3 regions of the Massilia sp. 05N420 genome follow, and region 2 is predicted to be linked to each of the others. Evidence: predicted binding sites of a transcription regulator. Region 2 holds the regulator's gene; each other region holds the start of a gene.
What was found. Region 2 encodes FNR, which switches genes on or off when oxygen is low (the NO sensors DNR and NnrR bind a similar motif). Its sites were predicted from a motif close to TTGATNNNNATCAA; they were not measured.
Positions count from the first base shown of each region.

Region 1: AC1DIX_RS09255 (glycine-rich domain-containing protein) is a predicted target of FNR. The motif match lies at 3,618-3,631, and genes of this name have one in related genera.
Region 3: AC1DIX_RS23980 (hemerythrin domain-containing protein) is a predicted target of FNR. The motif match lies at 2,894-2,907, and genes of this name have one in related genera.

Region 1 covers NZ_JBFTMX010000012.1:23,288-29,631, forward strand. The annotation lists gene AC1DIX_RS09245 (glutamine--tRNA ligase/YqeY domain fusion protein) at 1-1,470, shown strand, start outside; gene AC1DIX_RS09250 (sensor histidine kinase) at 1,623-3,476, shown strand; gene AC1DIX_RS09255 (glycine-rich domain-containing protein) at 3,841-4,575, shown strand; gene AC1DIX_RS09260 (hypothetical protein) at 4,650-4,925, opposite strand; gene AC1DIX_RS09265 (NAD-dependent epimerase/dehydratase family protein) at 5,084-5,971, opposite strand; gene AC1DIX_RS09270 (CDP-6-deoxy-delta-3,4-glucoseen reductase) at 5,984-6,344, shown strand, end outside.
Region 2 covers NZ_JBFTMX010000001.1:187,343-193,686, forward strand. The annotation lists gene AC1DIX_RS00850 (DUF885 domain-containing protein) at 1-417, shown strand, start outside; gene AC1DIX_RS00855 (DUF695 domain-containing protein) at 483-923, shown strand; gene AC1DIX_RS00860 (GNAT family N-acetyltransferase) at 1,015-1,533, shown strand; gene AC1DIX_RS00865 (hypothetical protein) at 1,649-1,846, opposite strand; gene AC1DIX_RS00870 (hypothetical protein) at 2,177-2,398, shown strand; gene AC1DIX_RS00875 (EthD family reductase) at 2,413-2,733, opposite strand; gene AC1DIX_RS00880 (GNAT family N-acetyltransferase) at 2,758-3,219, opposite strand; gene fnr (fumarate/nitrate reduction transcriptional regulator Fnr) at 3,429-4,199, opposite strand; gene AC1DIX_RS00890 (cytochrome ubiquinol oxidase subunit I) at 4,398-5,825, shown strand; gene cydB (cytochrome d ubiquinol oxidase subunit II) at 5,834-6,344, shown strand, end outside.
Region 3 covers NZ_JBFTMX010000050.1:10,413-16,756, reverse strand. The annotation lists gene AC1DIX_RS23985 (DUF349 domain-containing protein) at 1-1,982, opposite strand, end outside; gene AC1DIX_RS23980 (hemerythrin domain-containing protein) at 2,077-2,718, opposite strand; gene AC1DIX_RS23975 (winged helix-turn-helix domain-containing protein) at 2,944-4,179, opposite strand; gene AC1DIX_RS23970 (exonuclease SbcCD subunit D C-terminal domain-containing protein) at 4,298-5,560, shown strand; gene AC1DIX_RS23965 (AAA family ATPase) at 5,557-6,344, shown strand, end outside.

The DNA.
Region 1 (6,344 bases), on a different contig from region 2:
GACAGCGTCAAGTGGCTGGGCTTTTCGTGGGAGCAAGGCGGCCAGGAGCACCTGCACTACGCCAGCGACTACTTCGACCAGCTGTACGCGATGGCCGAGTACCTGATCCAGAAGGGCTATGCCTACGTCGACAGCCAGAGCGCCGAGAACATGTCGCGCAACCGCGGCAACTTCGGTACGCCGGGCATCAACTCGCCCTTCCGCAACCGCCCGGTCGAGGAATCGCTGCAGCTCTTCCGCGACATGAAGGCCGGCAAGTACAAGGATGGCGAACACATCCTGCGCGCCAAGATGAGCGAAGACGCGATGTCTTCCCCCATCATGACCAACCGCGACCCGGCGCTGTATCGCATACGTCACGCGCATCACCACCGCACCGGCGACAAGTGGTGCATCTATCCGATGTATGACTACACCCACCCGATCTCGGATGCGCTGGAAAACATCACCCATTCGCTGTGCACCCTGGAATTCCAGGATCACCGCCCCTTCTACGACTGGCTGGTCGAGACCCTGGCCGAGGGCGGCTTCTTCCAGCGCCCGGTGCCGCGCCAGTACGAATTCTCGCGCCTGAACCTGACCTATGTGGTCATGTCCAAGCGCAAGCTGCGCCAGCTGGTCGACGAGAAGATCGTCACCGGTTGGGACGATCCGCGCATGCCCACCATTGTCGGCCTGCGCCGCCGCGGTTACACGCCGGAATCGATCCAGCTGTTCTGCGAGCGCATCGGCGTCAGCAAGGCCGACGGCTGGATCGACATGAGCACGCTGGAAGGTTCGCTGCGCGACGACCTCGATCCGAAGGCGCCGCGCGCGATCGCCGTGCTGCGTCCGCTGAAGCTGGTCGTCGACAATTTCCCGGAAGGCGAAACGGTCGAGTGCAGCGCCCCGGTCCACCCCCACCATCCGGACATGGGCCAGCGCAGCTTCCCGTTCTCCAGGGAACTGTGGATCGAGCAGGAAGACTTCATGGAAGTGCCGAGCAAGGGCTACCACCGCTTCACCCCGCCGACCGCCGACAAGCCGGGTTCGCGCGTGCGCCTGAAGTACGGCTTCGTGGCCGAGTGCACCGGCTTCGACAAGGACGCGGACGGCAACGTGACCGCGGTGCACGTGAACTATTTCGAGGATTCGAAATCGGGCACCCCGGGCGCCGACAACTACAAGGTCAAGGGCAACATCACCTGGGTCAGCGCCGCCCACGCGCTCGAGGCCGAGGTGCGCCTGTACGACCGCCTGTTCAGCGATCCGAATCCGGACGCCGGCGGACGCGACTTCAAGGACCTGCTGAACCCGAACGCACTGGAAACCGTCACCGCCTACCTGGAGCTGGGCCTGAAGTCGGCCGAAGCCGAACAGCGCTTCCAGTTCGAGCGCCACGGCTACTTCGTGGCCGACCGCGTCGATTCCCAGCCAGGCAAGCCGGTGTTCAACCGCGTGACCACGCTGAAGGATAGCTGGGGCAAGTAAGCGCCTGCGCCGGCGGCCGCCCGCGCCGCCTCCGCCGAAGCCCGGTTCCTGCCGGGCTTTTTTTTCGCCCCGGCCACAACTAGTCGAACAGCTAGGTACGTCCTCCCTCCAAAGACCGTAAGTTGCTGTTGGTTACTATTCAGGGATAGCCGATGTCGAGGGTACTGAGAGACGCATTTTCGGTCACCCGGTTCTCGTTCTGGACCGGCCTGCTGCTGTCGTCCCTGATCGGCGGCCTGGCCTATATATTCACGGCGCGTTCCATCGAGAGCGATGCCCAGCAGCGCTTTTTCAACCACTGCAAATATGCCCAGAGCGTGATCGCAGTCCGGATCAAGTCCTATACCGACCTGCTGCGCGCCAGCGCCAGCACCCTGCAGAGCGCCGACACCGTGACGCAGCGCCTGTTCCACGATTACGTGAACGGCCTGAACCTGGCAAGGGATTATCCTGCCCTCGACTTCATCAATTTCGCCGTGTATGTCCGCGCGAGCGAGCGCCAGGACTTCGTGCGCCGTTTGCGCGCCGAAAAGAGCGCTCTCGGGGCACGCGCCGCCCAACTGGACATCGTACCGCCCGCCCCCAGGCCAGCCTATCTTCCGGTTGCCTATATCGAGCCGCAAGGGCAGCTTTCCGGCATGTACGGGTATGACCTGATGAGCAATCCCTATTTCGGCGACATGTTGTCGCGGGAGCGGGACGAAGGTACGGTGCAGGCCTCCGGTACGCCGATCCCGGTGCTGTCCCGTCCGAACGATGTCTACCTCGGCATGCGCATGCCGGTCTACCGGATGGGCGCACCGCGGGACACCGTCGACCATCGCCGTGCCTCCTACCTTGGCTCGATCGGGATTGCCTTCAGCGTCACCAAGCTGCTGAAAGGAGTGATGGACGAAATCTCGGTGCCGAACCTGAGAATGACCCTGTACGAGACCGGCCCCCATGTGGACGACGAAGTCGGCGACGATCCGGGGCGCAAGATGACGCTGTACGACAGCTACGGCACCCTCACCCTCCCCAGTCCTCCGCTCGACACCAGTAACCATGGGTTCACGGTGACCTTGCCGCTGGATTTCAACGGCCGTCCATGGACGACCGTCTTCAGCGTGCCCAAGTCCGCCCTGTACACCGACTTCGACGTCCATTATCCGAACCTGATGATGGCCTTCGGCTTTCTCGGTTCGATGCTGCTGTTCGCACTGGTGCAGACGTTGACGTCGTCGCGCCGCGCCGCTCTCGAACTGGCGAAGGAGATGACCAGCGAACTGCGCGAGAGCCAGAACAAGCTGCAGCTGTCGCACCACAAGCTGCGCCGCCTTGCCGATCATGCCTACCAGATCAAGGAGCTGGAACGCAAACGCATCGCGCGCGAGATCCACGACGACCTCGGCCAGAACCTGCTGGCGCTGCGCATCGAAGGCGAGATGCTGGCCGCCCGCACCAAGGCAAGCCATCGCCACCTGTATGGACGCGCGCGCGAGACGCTGCAGCAGATCGATACCATCATCAAGAGCGTGCGCCAGATCATCAACGACCTGCGCCCAACCGTACTCGACCTCGGCCTGTCGGCAGCCGTCGAGTGGCAGGTCAACCAGTTCGAGCGGCGCACCGGCATCCCCTGCGAACTGCGCAACGAGCAGGGAGAGATCGCCCTGCCCGACCACTGCGCAACCGCATTTTTCCGCATCCTGCAGGAATCGCTGACCAATGTCGTGCGCCATGCGAACGCGACCAGGGTCTGGGTCGAGCTGAGCCTGAACGACGGCTGGCTGTCGCTCATGGTGCGGGATAACGGTTGCGGCCTGCCGCCGGGCGGACATCACAAGTCCGGGTCCTTCGGCCTGGTCGGGATCGAGGAACGCGTCATCATCCTCGGCGGCACCTGTTCCGTGTTCAGCAAGCCCGGCGGCGGCACGACGGTGACGGTCTCGGCACCGGTCGTGAACGCACCCGAACATCTTCTGCAGGAACATCAGGAGCACGGCGCCGGTTCGGCCGTCATCTGAAGCAACCGGCGMCGATGCAGGCCGGCTCATCGCCCTCTTCCCTTTCTTCTGCGCCAGAGGCCTTGGCTCGCTATTCGCCATCGCGCACGGCCTTGCGCTGATCGGCGCACAGCGGTTCCCGCTTTAGTACACCACTTTCCTTTGATAAATGTCAAATTAAAAACAAAAACCTTTAACAAATATCAAAGCCTGAGCTTATTTCCTAAATTACATTAATCACATGCAACGCACATCAAGAAGTCTGAAAACGTTGCTAAAAATCATCATGCACAATTGGTAAATAGTTCAGCAGTTGCAGTGGATAGAATTACAATACAAAAGGGAAGCTGTTCAAAACATGCTGTCAATAAATTTGAGGATGATCATGAACGCCAACGACCTGTTCAAAGCAGTGACCGAGCTCGACCTGGAACCGATCAAGATGAAGCTGATGCACGTCGAATCGGGAGAAGGCTGGAGCCTGGAGAAAGTCAACGCTGTAGAAAAGGAATACCGGCGCTTCCTGTGCCTGATGAAGCTGTATCCTGAAGAAGATACGTCGCCCCTGGCCGATGTCGATACGTTCTGGCACTACCACATCCTCGATACCATGAAGTACGCCACCGACTGCGAGCGCGTGTTCGGCTACTTCCTGCACCACTATCCCTACGTCGGCATGGACGGCAGCGAAGAAGATGAACAGTTCCGCCTCGACAGCGGCGACCGCATGCGCGACCTGTACGAAGCCACCTTCGGCGAGGCCTACCCGGGATCGTCCGTGGAAGCCGCCGAAGCGACCGCCTTCTGCGCAGGCCCCTCGCGCGACAGGCTGAAAGCAATCGGTACGAACGTCTCCGGCGCGATCGCCTTCTGCGCGGGACCCTCGCGCGACAGGCTGAAAGCAATCGGTACGAACGTCTCCGGCGCGATCGCCTTCTGCGCAGGCCCCTCGCGCGACAGGCTGAAAGCAGGCGATACGAACGTCTCCGGCGCGATCGCCTTCTGCGCGGGCCCCTCGCGCGACAGGCTGAAAGGAATCGGTACGAACGTCTCCGGCGCGATCGCCTTCTGCGCAGGCCCCTCGCGCGACAGGCTGCAAGCCGAAGCCTGCCACCAATGACATCACCCTGATCCGGCCTTCCGCGCCGGATCTGCGCCGGGACCGGTTCTTGAGCCGGCCCGGCTTCCGGCGTTTCAGGCCGCGGCGGTCCCGGCGTCGGACTCGCTGCCGGCCCGCACCATCAGCGCGCGCAGTTCGCGGATGCTGAAATCGGATACCTCGTGCATGCGCAGCAGGATGGTCGCGCCGATCGGCAGCGTATTGTGGCGGATCTTGCTGATCACCGGCGGTGCGACTTCGAGCACGCGCGACAGTGCGGCGTCGTTCTTGAGCCTGAGTTTGCCGATGATGGCGTCGAGAACCCGGTTCGGGTCGTAGATGGAACCCTCCGGTATCCTTCTGATGGGCATGGTCTTCTTTCTAAAATAACAATCCGTGGGATATTCTTCACAACCCTTATAGGGTCGTGAAAAATCCGATAGTTTTGGGGTATAGGTAGTATTTATATGGCTGCGAGGCAGCTACCCCGAATGATACACGGACCAGTTATCTTTTGCTTAAGAGCACCTTATTTCGCCATTTCCAGCACCGCCTCCTCGACCCGCGGGTGATGCAGCCGGGCCCGCAATTCGCGCCTGATGCGGCGGTTGTCGAGCCGGCGCGACTCCGACATGAAGGACAGCAGCATCGGCGAGACCGCCTTTTCCAGCTCTGCGCGCGGCAGGCGCGGCGGGCGCGGCAGTCCGAAGGCGTCGGCCACCAGGTCGAAGTACTCTCCCATCTTCATGTGGGTATCGTCGCTGGCGTTGTAGGCGCGGCCGGGCCGTGCGCGGAACAGGGCCAGCAGGGCCAGGCGGGCGAGATCGTCGGCGTGGATGTGGTTGGTGTAGACGTCGTCCGCCGCCGCCAGCGCGGGCGTGCCCTGACGCAGCCGCTCGAGCGGCAGGCGCTCCGCCGCATAGATGCCGGGGGCGCGCAGGATGGACACCTGTCCGCCCGTGCCGACGGCCCAGGCGCGCAGCACCTGTTCGGCGTCGACGCGGCGCCGGGCGCGGGGGTTGCGGGCGGCGCGCGGCGCGGTCTCGTCGATCAGGGCGCCGCCACGGTCGCCATAAACGCCGGAGGTGCTGATATAAACGACATGGGTCCCCTCGGGTAGAATGGCGGTCAAATTTCGTGTGCGCAAGTCCAGAGCGCCCTGCCGCGGCGGCGGCGCCAGGTGCACGACCCATGGCGCGAGCCGCGCCAGGCGGCGCAGCGTTTCCGGCCGGTCGAGATCGGCCACGATGGGAACCGCCCCCGCGGCCCGCAGCTCGGCGCGGCGCGCCGGCTGGCTGGTGACGGCGAACACGCGAAAGCGCTCCCTGACCAGCGGCAGCAGCCGCATGCCGACATCGCCGCAGCCCACGATCAGGAGGCGCGGCTTGTTGAACCTGATATTGTTTAAAGTATTCATTCCGAGGATTGTATGACGTTCCAGATTACCGTTCAGCCCAGCGGCCACCACTACGAATGCGAGCAGGACGAAACCGTGCTCGCGGCGGCGATCCGCTCCGGCATCGGACTGCCGTACGGCTGCAAGAACGGCGCCTGCGGCTCCTGCAAGGGCAAGGTCGTCGAAGGGACCATCCACCACAAGCCGCACCAGCAGCGCGCCCTGTCCGAACAGGAAAAGCTGCAGGGCTATGCGCTGATGTGCTGCGTCGTCCCCGAAGGCGACGTGACGATCGAGGCGCGCGAAGTCGGCGGCAGCACCGACTACCCGGTGCGCAAGATGCCGACCCGCGTGACCGCGATCCGCCGCGCCGCGCCGGACGTGGCCATCCTCA
Region 2 (6,344 bases):
GGCAGCGCCCACAGCGAAGGCTGGGGCCTGTACGCCGAGCGCCTGGCGGTGGAGCAGGGCTGGTACGAGGGGGACGTCCCGGGCCTGCTCGGCGCCCTCGGCTCCGAACTGTTCCGCGCCCGCCGCCTGGTGGTCGACACCGGCCTGCACACCAAGGGCTGGACCCGCCAGCAGGCGATCGACTACGGCATCGGCGCCCAGGAAGTGGAGCGCTACATCGCCCGCCCGGGCCAGGCCTGCGCCTACATGATCGGCATGCTGCGCATCCTCGAACTGCGCGACCAGGCCAGGCGCGAGCTGGGCGACAAGTTCTCGCTGCCGGCCTTCCATGACGTGGTGCTGAAGAATGGTTCGGTGCCGCTGGATGTGCTGGGGGAGATCGTGCAGCGCTGGGTGGCGCAGCAGAAAGCTGCCTGAAGACGGATACGAGGATGTGTGGTTCGACTCCACGCTGTTATCGGAAAGATGAAGGCAAACAAGCCATGACGACATCGAAGCGAAGCTGGCTCAACGGCAATACCATGTACGAGGGCTTTCCGCTCTATATGCGCCGGCCGGACGTCAAGGTCGCGGAGTTCGCGCGACTTCGGCCGACGTTTCCGCGATTGCTGGTACTGACGCACAAGCTGAAGCATGTGAGGGAAAACGGTCTTCCGGAAGGGGATTACAACGACTCGCTCATAACGCTGGGCAGCTGCGTGACGACGCCCTTCGATGATGAAACGCGAGGGCTGATTGCCGTTATAGAAACCTTTGCAGGCAAGCGGACTTACTATATCTATCTTGCGCCTTCATTCGATGCGAAAGCTTTTGTTCAGGGAGTCAAGGATCGTTTTCCCGACGAAGAGTTCGCCGGCAAGGTGCATGAAGACCCGACGTGGAAGTTTTTTCATGGCTATGCCGGGGAGTTTCAGTTTGCTTAGGAGCGCCGAACAAAACCTCGTGCCTGTCGCTGAGCAAGGATGCCGTACGCGGTGGCTGAACACCATGTAAACATTTAAGGATGCACTTCTCATGAATGACGCCCTTACGATTTCCGTGCCTCGCCTTCACACAGATCGGCTTACGCTTCGGGAATATCGTGTTGAAGACTTCGAATTATTTGCGGATCATTTGTCGAATGCCGAAAGCTCAGCGCATTTAGGCTCGGCAGACCGTCAGACCGCCTGGCGCATCTTCAACTCGCATGCTGGATTCTGGCTCCTGAACCGGGCTGGCTGGTGGTCTATAGAGGACCGGCAGACAGGTCAGCTGGTTGGCAGCGTGGGCGCTTTCTTCCGCCACGAATCAACCGTGATGGAGATGGGATGGAATACCTATCGGGCATTCTGGGGAAAGGGAATTGCGAACGAAGCGGCGGCGGCAGTCCTGAAGTATGCGTTCGAGGTCCGGGGTGAGCCGAAGGTTCGGGCACTGATCGCTTCCGGCAATGAATCATCGCGTCGTGTCGCCGAGCGCCTGGGAATGAGGTACGAAATGAAAACTGAACTGAACGGCAAGGAAATCAATAGTTACGTGCGTGAGAATACCTGAAGCGGCTGCGATCGGCGATATGCCGATGTCCCTTCGGGTCCCATGAGCGGACGTGGGCAGTCGCATCATGGCAATCGTATTTGCATGCGGTCCCGGACAGTCCACCTGGACGCGATTACTCCGGAAATTCCGGCGGCTGCGAAGGTGGGTTGTGGCGACGCCTATTCGGCTCCAAAAAGATGCGCATCTCGAAATCAGGCGGGAGGGGCCGCTCTGAAAGTTCGCCGGCGGCGTGCGCGCGTACTTCAGCAGAGCTCGAGTAGATCGCTGCGTCGATCAATAGGGCGGTCTTGTAGTCGCGGCGTCGGTTCATCACGCGATTCCCAATAGTGGGCGGATATGCTGAGTATATCCATTCGCGCTTGAGGTGGCGCGCCCGGCAGTGAAGCGAATCCGGCTTATGCAGCCTGGCTCGGCACCGCCCGGGATTACGTGTACTGCATCGACGACGCTGGTAGATCCTGGCGCCGATCTGCACGAATATGGTTTACCCTCGGGTGGGTCATTTCGGCACCGGTTTGCCAACCGTCGTGGTGAGCGATCGAATATCACCCAAGGCGCCGCACCAGTTCCGCCAGGCGGCGGCCACACGGTCCGCATCCACGTTGCTCAGGTAGTTCTGCCTTCGCAGGCCGGCGCCGCCATGGACATGGCGGGCCGCAACTTCGACCAGTTCACGGCGGAACAGCGCGCCGCCGTGGTCGCCGCCCACCCGCGCGGGCAGGATTTCGGCCACCGGGTGCTGAAGCGGCGCCTGGACACCACCTTCGCTAGCTTCAATGACGATTTCCTCGCCTTCAAGGAACCCGGATTCCAGCGCGGGAACATGTGCGGCATCCTTCCCGGCTCGCGCTGGGAAGGATGAGGCGGCCGCCCGGCTCAGGCTTGGCCGACCACCACCTGACTGATCTGGACGACCGGCGTCTGGTTGGTGTAATTCGGAATGTCGCCCATGATTTCCTTCGTATGCGGGCCGAAGCCGGCCTGGAAGGCATCGACCGAGTCGCAGAACAGGTGACCCATGGCGATGTAGGGCGCGTTCGACGCCGGCGCACCGCCGGCCATTCCCCTGTCGATCGTGTAGTACATTAAAGCATCGCCCATCAGTTCCTTCACCATGGGCATGTGCCGCTCCCGGTAGTAGTCGTCGTCGAAACGGGCGTCCGGGCCGTTGGGATACATCACGCTCACCTTGATCATCTCTGTCTCCTCGTCGTGGTTGCTTCAGTTCGATTTCGATGCCGGAATTTCGTAAAAACAGAGTTTGTCGCCACGATTCGCCATTTCCACGCCGACCTGGTCCAGGGCTTTTCGTGCAGCCTCGTTGTCCTCCGGGCAGGTGATGATGAACGAGTCCATTCCGTGTCGCGACGCCAGCTCGCCCAAGGCCTTGACGGCTTCTTTGCTGTGACCTCTGTTCCGGTACGCTTCATCCACGTATCCCCCGGCGTTGCCGATCTCTCCCACCGCTTCCGGCGCGCCCGGTGCAAAGTGATACTGGCCGACAAGAGCCCCGTCGTCGTCGACGAGATTGAAGACATAGAGTGGAAGCTTGCGTATTGGATCGAATCGAAACCCATCGAGATCGAGCCGGGTTCGGCCTTCGCGCAAGCTGCCAATGTCCTCAAGAAGCCCATGGCGGGATGGAGCGCCCGAGAGTTCTTCAACTAAGTTACTTGTCGTCATGTCGACCTCCGTTTTGTGCTTGGCCTACGTCGGACGACCAGCATGTACCCACTGGATCTTATTGTCGAGGGGAGTGCCTGAAATACAACTGCCTGGCCCTGGGCCCGCAAGGCGAACAAATGGTCGTGCAAGTCGTCGACGGCAACGTCGTCGCGCCGGAAGCCGCACCGGCCGATCAAAAGCCGGAAGCAATCCAACAGGCTGGCTGATCATGCCATCGGACTGCACTGCTCGGTCCCGGCCGCCATCGCCTTCAGCCGCGCCGGTTCGAGCAGGGTCACTTCGCGCTTGTCGACCTGCAGCAGGCCAAGCTTCTTGAAGCGCGACAGGAGGCGGCTGATGCTCTCGATGGTCAGCCCCAGGTAGTTGCCGATGTCCTCGCGCGACATGCGCAGCTGGAAGCTGTTGGCCGCATAGCCGCGCGCGGCGTAGCGGGCCGACAGGTTCACCAGGAAGACGGCGAAGCGCTGCTCGGCGCGCATATTGCCGAGCAGGAGCATGACGTTCTGCTCGCGCGTGATTTCCTGACTCATGATGCGGTGGAAGTGGCGCAGCAGGGCAGGCACCTGGCCGAACAGGTCTTCCAGGTTGGTGAAGGGGATCTCGCAGACTTCGCTGTCTTCCAGCGCGACGGCGTCGCAGTGGTGGCGGTCGGCGCTGATCGCATCCATGCCCAGCAGTTCGCCGGCCATCTGGAAACCGGTGATCTGCGCCTCGCCGGCCGCATTCACCTGGTAGGTCTTGAAGTGGCCGAAGCGCACCGCGTAGAGGTTGCGGAAGGGCTCGCCCATCTTGTACAGGGCTTCGTCGCGCTCGAGACGGCGGCGGCGGCCGATGATCTTGTCGAGGCGGTCGATGTCCGCGTCTTCCAGGCCCATCGGCAGGCACAGCTGGTGCATGCTGCAGGCCGAGCAGCTGGCCTTGAGCGCGGGAACGTTCAGCGGCTTGTCGTCGCTCTGGAAAGAGATGGCCTGGATCATCGGATAAAGGATGCGAATGGATGTCAATACCCAGGATTATACGGCCCCATGCCGAGCTTGCGTTCGCAAAGCCGGGGCTTCCTCGACGCCTGATCATACTCCGTGGCATTTTGAACGCGGCCAGGCATCGCTACTGCGCCAATCGTGCGCGGCTCAGCACGTGCTAGATTCCGTACACGACAATAGCGGAGGGGACTCATGTTCGGCTTGGCGGCATTGGACCTGGCGCGCCTGCAGTTCGCGTTCACGATGTCGTTCCACATCCTGTTTCCGGCCATCACCATCGGCCTGGCCAGCTACCTGGCCGTGCTCGAGCTGTGCTGGTTGAAGACCAGGCGCCAGGTCTTCGTCGATCTCTATCACTTCTGGCTGAAGATCTTCGCCGTCAACTTCGGCATGGGCGTGGTCTCCGGCATCGTGATGGCTTACCAGTTCGGTACCAACTGGAGCTATTTTTCCGAATACGCCGGCGCCATCACCGGGCCGCTGCTGGCCTACGAGGTGCTCACCGCCTTCTTCCTGGAGGCCGGCTTCCTCGGCGTGATGCTGTTCGGCTGGTCCAAGGTCGGTCCCGGGCTGCACTTCCTCGCCACCTGCATGGTCGCGCTCGGTACACTCATCTCCGCCACCTGGATCCTCGGTTCGAACAGCTGGATGCAGACGCCGCAGGGCTACGACATCGTCAACGGCCGCATGGTGCCGGTCGACTGGTTCAAGATCGTCTTCAATCCCTCTTTCCCGTACCGGCTGGTGCACATGTCGATCGCGGCCTTCCTCTCGACCGCGCTGTTCGTCGGCAGCTCGGCGGCCTGGCATCTGCTCAAGGGACGGGGGAGCGAGGCGGTGCGCACCATGCTGTCGATGGCGATGTGGATGGTGCTGATCGTGGCGCCGATCCAGGCCGTGGTCGGCGACATGCATGGCCTGAACACCCTGAAGCACCAGCCGGCCAAGATCGCCGCCCTCGAGGGGCATTGGGAAAACGAAGGCGACAAACCCTTGCCCCTGCTGCTGTTCGGCATTCCCAGCATGAAGGACGAGGAGACAAGATTCGCCATCGGCATCCCGCGCGTGGGCAGCTGGATCCTGACCCATACCTGGGGCGGCCAGATCAAGGGTTTGAAGGAATTTCCGCGCGACCAGCGGCCGAATTCCCTGATCCTGTTCTGGAGTTTTCGCGTGATGGTGGGCCTGGGCCTGCTGATGATCGCGCTGGGCGCCTGGGGCGTGTGGCTACGCTTCAGGAAGCGCCTGTTCGACAGCCGCGGCTTCCTGCGCATGGCCATGTGGATGGGACCGGCGGGTCTGGTGGCGGTGCTGGCCGGCTGGATCACCACCGAGGTCGGGCGCCAGCCCTGGATCGTCTATGGCGTGCTGCGCACCGCGGACGGCGCCTCGAAGATCGACGCCGGACCGGTGGCGCTGAGCCTGGCGTTGTTCGTGGTTTCCTACTTTTTTGTGTTCGGGGTCGGCATCGCCTATGTGCTGAGGCTGGTGCGCAAGGGGCCGCAGGCCTTCGATACCACGCGCATCCCGCAAGGCGGGCCGGGCAGGGGACGCACGCCGGCGCGGCCGCTGTCGGTGCCGGAGGCCGATGCCTCCGCCAACCAAGACAATATGACGTGAACATGGACATGGACATCGACATCACCGCGGTCTGGGCCGGCATCATCTTCTTCTCCGTGTTCATGTACGTGATCCTGGACGGCTTCGACCTCGGCATCGGCATGCTCTACCCCTTCGTCCCGGCCAGGCGCGACCGCGACGCGATGATGAATTCGGTGGCGCCGATCTGGGACGGCAACGAAACCTGGCTGGTGCTGGGTGGCGAAGGGCTGCTGGCCGCCTTCCCGGTGGCCTACGCCGTGATCCTGCCGGGCCTCTACCTGCCGCTGATCTTCATGCTGCTGGGCCTGATCTTCCGCGGCGTCGCCTTCGAATTCCGCTTCAAGGCCAATGACCGCGAACGGCCGATCTGGGACCTGGCCTTCACCGGCGGCTCGATGGCGGCGGCCTTTTTCCAGGGCGTGGCGCTGGGCGCCTTCCTGTCCGGGATTCCGGTGTCGGGACGCAGCTATGCCGGCGGGCCGCTCGACTGGTTCGCGCCGTTTCCGCTGGCAGCCGGCTTTGGCGTGATGATCGCCT
Region 3 (6,344 bases), on a different contig from region 2:
AGCAGCTTGCCGGCGGTGGCCGGCGTGACGTCGGCGGCGGCCGCTTCCAGGCGCACGCTGATCGCTTCCTTGGCCGCCTCGTGGGCACGGCGTTCGATGTCCGCCTCGTGCATGCTGTCCTTGCGGCGCCGGAACACTTCGTCGCAGACGGCGCGGAAGCGCTGCCACAGCGCCTGCTCGCTCTTGCGTTCGAGCGGCAAGGTGCGCGCATGCTCCTGCCAGCGCTGCTGCAGGGCGCGCATGATGTCGATCGCGTGGCGGTCGTGCGGGTCGATCGCGGCGGCTTCCTCGATGATCGCCTCGCGGGTCGCCATCTCGCCCTTGCGCTGCTCTTCAAGCGGTCCCTGCAGGATATTCAGGGCATCCGTAAACAGGGCGTCGAGGCGCTTCTTTTCCTTGCGGTCGATGGCACCGAGGTGGCTCCAGGCCAGGCGCAGGCGCTGCACGGTGCCGGCCACGTGTTTCCACTCGGCCTCGCCGGACTCCAGGCGTCCGATCTCGGCATTCGCCTCGTCGATCAGGGCCTGGCCGCGCGCGGCGTTGGCATGACGCTCGTCGGCGAGGTGGCGGAAGTGGGCCGCCGCCGGCGCATAAGCCGCGGTGCAGGCGGCGTCGAAGCGCTCCCACAGGCTTTTCGGGGCGGCGCCGGACAGGCTGTCGAGGGCTTTCCAGCGCTCGCGCATGCTGCCGACCTTCTTCGCCAGTTCGCTCATCGCCAGGTTTTGCGTCGGCAAGGCTTCCACGGTCTTGATCAGTTCTTCGCGCGACACATTGCCGCCCCAGCGCGCCCAGTCGGACAAGCGCTTGAGTTCGGCCCGCACATGGGCCAGGCGGTCGGATTGGGCCGGCGTCAAGCGCATGCCCTTCTCACGCGCTTCCTTCAGCGACTTGTCGAGCTCGGCCGCCGTGCCCAGCGAACCCTGCTGCAGGGCTGCCTCCATCGCATCCATGATGTCGAGGAAATGCTGATCGGCGCCACGACTGCGGCCCGGCTCTTTCGCTTCTTTCGGTTTGGGAGATTCCTTGGGCTCGCGCGGCTTGCGCGCTTCCGGCTGCGGCAGGCTTGCCAGCAGGGCGTCGAAGCGCTGCTGCAGCGCGGCCGCGGCCTCGCGGTGGGCCGACTGCGCCAGTTGAGGCAGGCGATGCCATTCCTTGCGCAGCGCGTCGGCGTTCAGTTCGGTCACCGGCCTGGCCTGCTGCTCGGTAATGAAGGTTTCACGCGCCGCCAGCGCGGCCCGGCCGGCTTCGATTTCATGCAGGCTGGCCTGCAGCTTCTGGGCCTCGAGGCCGAATTCGGCCACCAGGCTGCGCGGCAGCGAGGGATGTTCGGCTGCCTGCAGGGCTTCGGCCTGCTCCCGGGTCAGGGCTTCCAGGCGGGCGGCCAGTTCGTCCGACGGCAGCGGCTCGCCCGGCAGCCGGCGCAGCGCGGCCAGGCGGTCGATCATGGCGCGCTGCAACTGCACCTGGGCTTCCAGGCGCTGGGCCAGCGCGGCGCGCACGCCGGCAAATTCTTCCTGCAGCTCCGGGGCGGCGATGACCGTCCATTTGCGGTCGAGGTCGGCAACATGATTGGGTGTCAGCAACTCGTCCTTGAGCAGTCCGCGTGCCTGCTCCAGCGTCGCTTCGCCGCGCCGCCGTTCCGACTCGCGATGCCGGTGGGCATCCAGGCGCGATTGCATCAGCTTGGCAACCCGGCGGTCGGTATTGCGCATCGCCGTATGGACGCGCTCCAGCAGCTCGGGGCCATGGACGAATTCGGCCGCGGCCAGGCGCAGCTCGGAAAATTCGCATTGGAGGATGAATTCCACCGCGGCGGCCTCGTCGCCCTGGATCCGGCTCAGCTTTTCGGCCTGCAGCGCGCGCTGCGGGGCCGCATTGGAGCCCGACCCCGAGGAGGCCGCCTGTTCCGGTTGCGCCCCCTGTCCAGCCGGCTTGTCGCCGGGCTTGTTGTCGCCCGGCCGCTTGAATAGGAACTCGAACATGATGAAATCGCACTTCCAAAATCGCCATCATAACAAAACCCTGATGGCCTCGCGCCACCGGACTGGCGCGTGCGGTCCGCCGCCCGGCCAGGCTTCAGTGCAGCAGCGACAGCATGGCGTGGCGCCGCCCGAATTCCGGCCCCGGCCCGTCGTGTCCATGCCCGTGCGGCTCGTACAGGGGATGACGGGCATCCACCGCCTCCGGCCGTCCGCGTCCGCGCCTGACCTCCCCGCGGCGCTCGCGGGCGACGGCGTCGTGGGCCAGCATCTGGTTGGCGATCGCGAACCAGGCCTCGCCGCGCACCAGGCTGCGCGCCAGCGGGAACAGTTCGTGTTCCTCGCGCTCGAGGCGGCAGCGCAGGGCCGCGATGCAGCGCTCGACGGCTTCGCAAAAGCCGCCGCGGTCGACACCGCGCGCGCCGGCGTCGACGCAGGCTTCGGCCGCCGCCAGCGAGTCGATGGCGGCCTGGCTGAGCTGTTCGAGGTCGAGCAGCAGGCCGTCGGCGGCCTCGGTGGCGCGGCGCAGGGCCGGCACCAGGAACTTGTCCAGCTTGCGCCAGTGGCAATCGTCCACCACCTGGCGCAGCCCGGCGCACAACCGGGCCGTCTGGGAGGGTATGAGGATGCCGTCATCGTCCGGCAGGGAATGCAGCTCGCGCGCAAGCGACTGCAGCGCCGAGCGAACGGTGGTCTGCTCCACGGACAAGGCAACGAGGGTGTAAGTTGACGTCAGCATTCGGTCTCCGCTCAGTTTTTCGCCGACACAAAGCTCAGCCTGACCGGCAAGGTCGAGCAGGAAGCTTGGATGGGAGGCGTATGTTTTGAACAGGCCTGCAGGAAGGGGTGTCCCCGTATCGTTGTTCATCGGCCTGAAAGAGCACCTAGTGTACGGACGGGTTTTGGAGGCGGGTTTGATCTGGCTCAAACGGCACCCGCCTCTGAACAGCACGGCAGGAAGACTTCAGGCAGCGATACTCTCGGGCAAGAAAAATATCGCGCGCAGCCGCGCCGCCACCTCGTCGGGATCGCTGCGCCCCACCTCGACCGCCGGACAGCCATGCCAGCGTGCGCAGCGCGCCACCGCGGCAGCCAGGTCGCGCAGCAGGCGCTCGCTCGGCCGCACGCCGGGCTCCAGCGCCACCGATTTCAGTTCGAACACGCCGGCCGCGCGGTGCGCCTTGGCGTCGATGCGCCCGATGAGCTGGCCGCGGCGCAGCACCGGCAGCGTGAAATAGCCGTACTGCCGCTTCTCCGCCGGGGTGTAGCACTCGAGACGGTAGTCGAAGCCGAACAGTTCCAGCGCGCGGCGGCGGTCCCAGACGATGGGGTCGAAGGGCGACAGCAAGGTGGTCACGGTCGGATTCAGGCGCCCCGCCGCAGCCTCCTCCAGCAGCGCCGCATGGTCGGGATGCACGAACACCGGATCCTTCCAGCCATCGACGCGGGCGCGCAGCAGCAGGCCCTCGTCCGCCAGCGCCTGCGGCGCCACGTGCGGCGCGCGGGTGCGGTGGTAATCCGGGACCCAGGCCGCCCTGGCCAGCCCCAGCGCCTTCACCGCGCGCAGCACGAATTCGCGCCTGACTTCTTCGATGGCGGGCGCGCGGCTGTCGTCCCAGCCGGGCAGCACGCGCTCGGCCAGGTCGTAGACGCGATGGAAATTCTGGCGCCGCGCCACCATCACCTTGCCGGCTGTGAACAGGGCTTCCAGCGAACGCTTCTCGGGCTTCCACTCCCACCAGCCGCCGCTCTTGCCGTCCGTGCGCTCGAAGTCGGCCGCCCGCGTCGCGCCATTGAGGCGGATGTGCTCGAGTACCCTGTCGACCTGCTCGGCATGCCCCTTCATCCAGGACGCGCCGGACTTCCAGCCCATCGAATGCGGGTCGAGCATGCGGTGGCGGTACAGGCCATAATCCTCGATCGGAACGAAGCAGGCTTCGTGGGCCCAGTATTCGAACAGCTTGCCTTCGGCCAGCAAGGTTTCGAGCCAGACCGGATCGTAGTCGCCCAGGCGGCTCCACAGCACCAGGTAGGGGCTGCGCGCGACCACGCTGATGGTGTCGATCTGCAGCACGCCCATGCGGCGGATGGCGGCCAGCACGTCGTCCCTGGTGGCGCGGGCGCGGCGGGGCTGCAGCATGGCCTGGGCCGCGAGGTGTAGGGCGCGCGCGGCGCCGATGTCAAGAGTAAGTTCGCTCATTCGCCCATTTTATTTGAGCTATTGCCATGTTGCTCATCCGTCGTAGAACTTTTGTCAGCGCCACACTGTCTGCGCTATAGTGAGCGCCCTGGCTCACCCACCTTCCTGTAAGACATCCATGCGGCTGCTGCACACTTCCGACTGGCACCTCGGCCAGACCCTGCACAACTTCGACCGGACCTACGAACACCAGCGCTTCCTCGACTGGCTGCTCGACACCATCGTCGCCGAGCAGGTGGATGCCTTGCTGATCGCGGGCGACATCTTCGACAACTCGAACCCGTCGGCCGCCTCGCAGCGCCAGCTCTACCGCTTCCTGCAGCAGGCGCGCGCCAAGTCGCCGCAGCTCGACATCGTCATCATCGCCGGCAACCACGATTCGCCGGGCCGCCTGGAAGCGCCCGGTCCCCTGCTCGAGGCCCATGGCACCAGGGTGGTCGGCCACGTGCTGCGCGATGCCGAAGGCAGCATCGACGTCGAGCGCATGGTGGTGCCGCTGACCGGCCGCGATGGCGCGGTCAAGGCCTGGTGCGTGGCGATCCCCTTTCTGCGTCCGGGCGACGTGCCGCGCATCGAGGCCGCCGAGCGCGAAGGCGACAATCCTGCCGTCGACGCCTACCTGTCCGGCATCGCCCTGCTCTACCAGCGGGCCTATGAGCTGGCGCGCAGCCGCTGTTCGAACGGCGAGGCCATCCTGGCGATGGGCCACTGCCACATGACCGGCGCCGATTCCTCGCCGGATTCCGAGCGCCGCATCCTGATCGGCGGCACCGAAGCCCTGCCCGCGTCCATGTTCGACCCCAGCATCGCCTACGCCGCCCTGGGCCACCTGCACCTGGCGCAGAAGGTCGGCAAGCAGGACCACCTGCGCTACTGCGGCAGCCCGCTGCCGCTCTCCTTCGCGGAAATCGGCTACCAGCACCAGGTGCTGCGCATCGACCTCGACGGCGGCAAGGCCAAGGACATCGTGCCGCTGCCGGTGCCGCGCGCGGTCGAGCTGCTGCGCGTGCCGGCCCAGCCGGCGCCCCTGAAACAGGTGATCGCGGAACTGGTCGGCCTCGACCTGCCCGAGCTGCCGCTGCACGAACAACCCTACCTGGAAGTCCGCGTGCTGCTGGACGGTCCCGAACCCAGCCTGCGCGCCCAGGTCGAGGCGGCGCTGGAAGGCAAGCCGGTGCGCCTGGCGAAGATCGAGCCGACCCGCAAGGTCGTCACCGCCGCCGGCATCGAGGCCGCCCTCAGCCTCGACCAGCTGGCCCAGCTGCAGCCGGACGACATCTTCAGGCGGCTATGGCAGCAGCGCTTCGGCGACGATGCGCCGGCCGACCAGCTGGCCGCCTTCGCCGAACTGCTCGGTGCCGACGGCCTGGAGGGCGCATGAAGATCCTGCGCATCGGCGGCAAGAACCTGGCCTCGCTGGCCGGCGAATTCGAGGTCGACTTCGACAGGGAACCGCTGGCATCGAGCGGCCTGTTCGCGATCAGCGGCCCGACCGGCGCCGGCAAGAGCACCCTGCTGGACGCCCTCTGCCTGGCCCTGTACGACGCCACGCCGCGCCTGATCAAGGGCCCGCGCGCCGGCAACTTCCTGCCCGACGTCGGCGATGACGTGCTGTCGGTGCAGGACCGCCGGACACTCCTTCGCCGCGGCACCGCCGAAGCCTATGCCGAAGTCGACTTCGTCGGCAACGACGAGGGCCGCTACCGCGCGCGCTGGAGCGTGCGCCGTTCGCGCAACCGCGCCGCCGGCGCCCTGCAGCCCGTCGCCATGAGCCTGCAGCGCCTGCCGGACCTGCAGCCGGTCGGCGGCACCAAGACCGAGGTGCTGGGCGAGATCGAGCGCCGCATCGGCCTCTCCTTCGAACAGTTCACGCGCTCGGTGCTGCTGGCCCAGAACGAGTTCTCGGCATTCCTGCGCACCGACGAGAACGAGCGCGGCGAACTGCTCGAGACCCTGACCGGCAGCACGGTCTACGGCGAGATCTCGCGCCGCGCCTTCGAACGCTGGCGCCAGGAACAGGAAGCGATGCGCCGGCTGAGCTCGCGCCTGCAGGACCAGGCCCCGCTGGCGCCCGCGGAGCGCGAAGCCCTCGAAGAGCAGCATGCCCAGGCCAGCCAGCAACTGGCCGACGTCGACACGCGCCGCGCCGCACTGGAAGAACACCT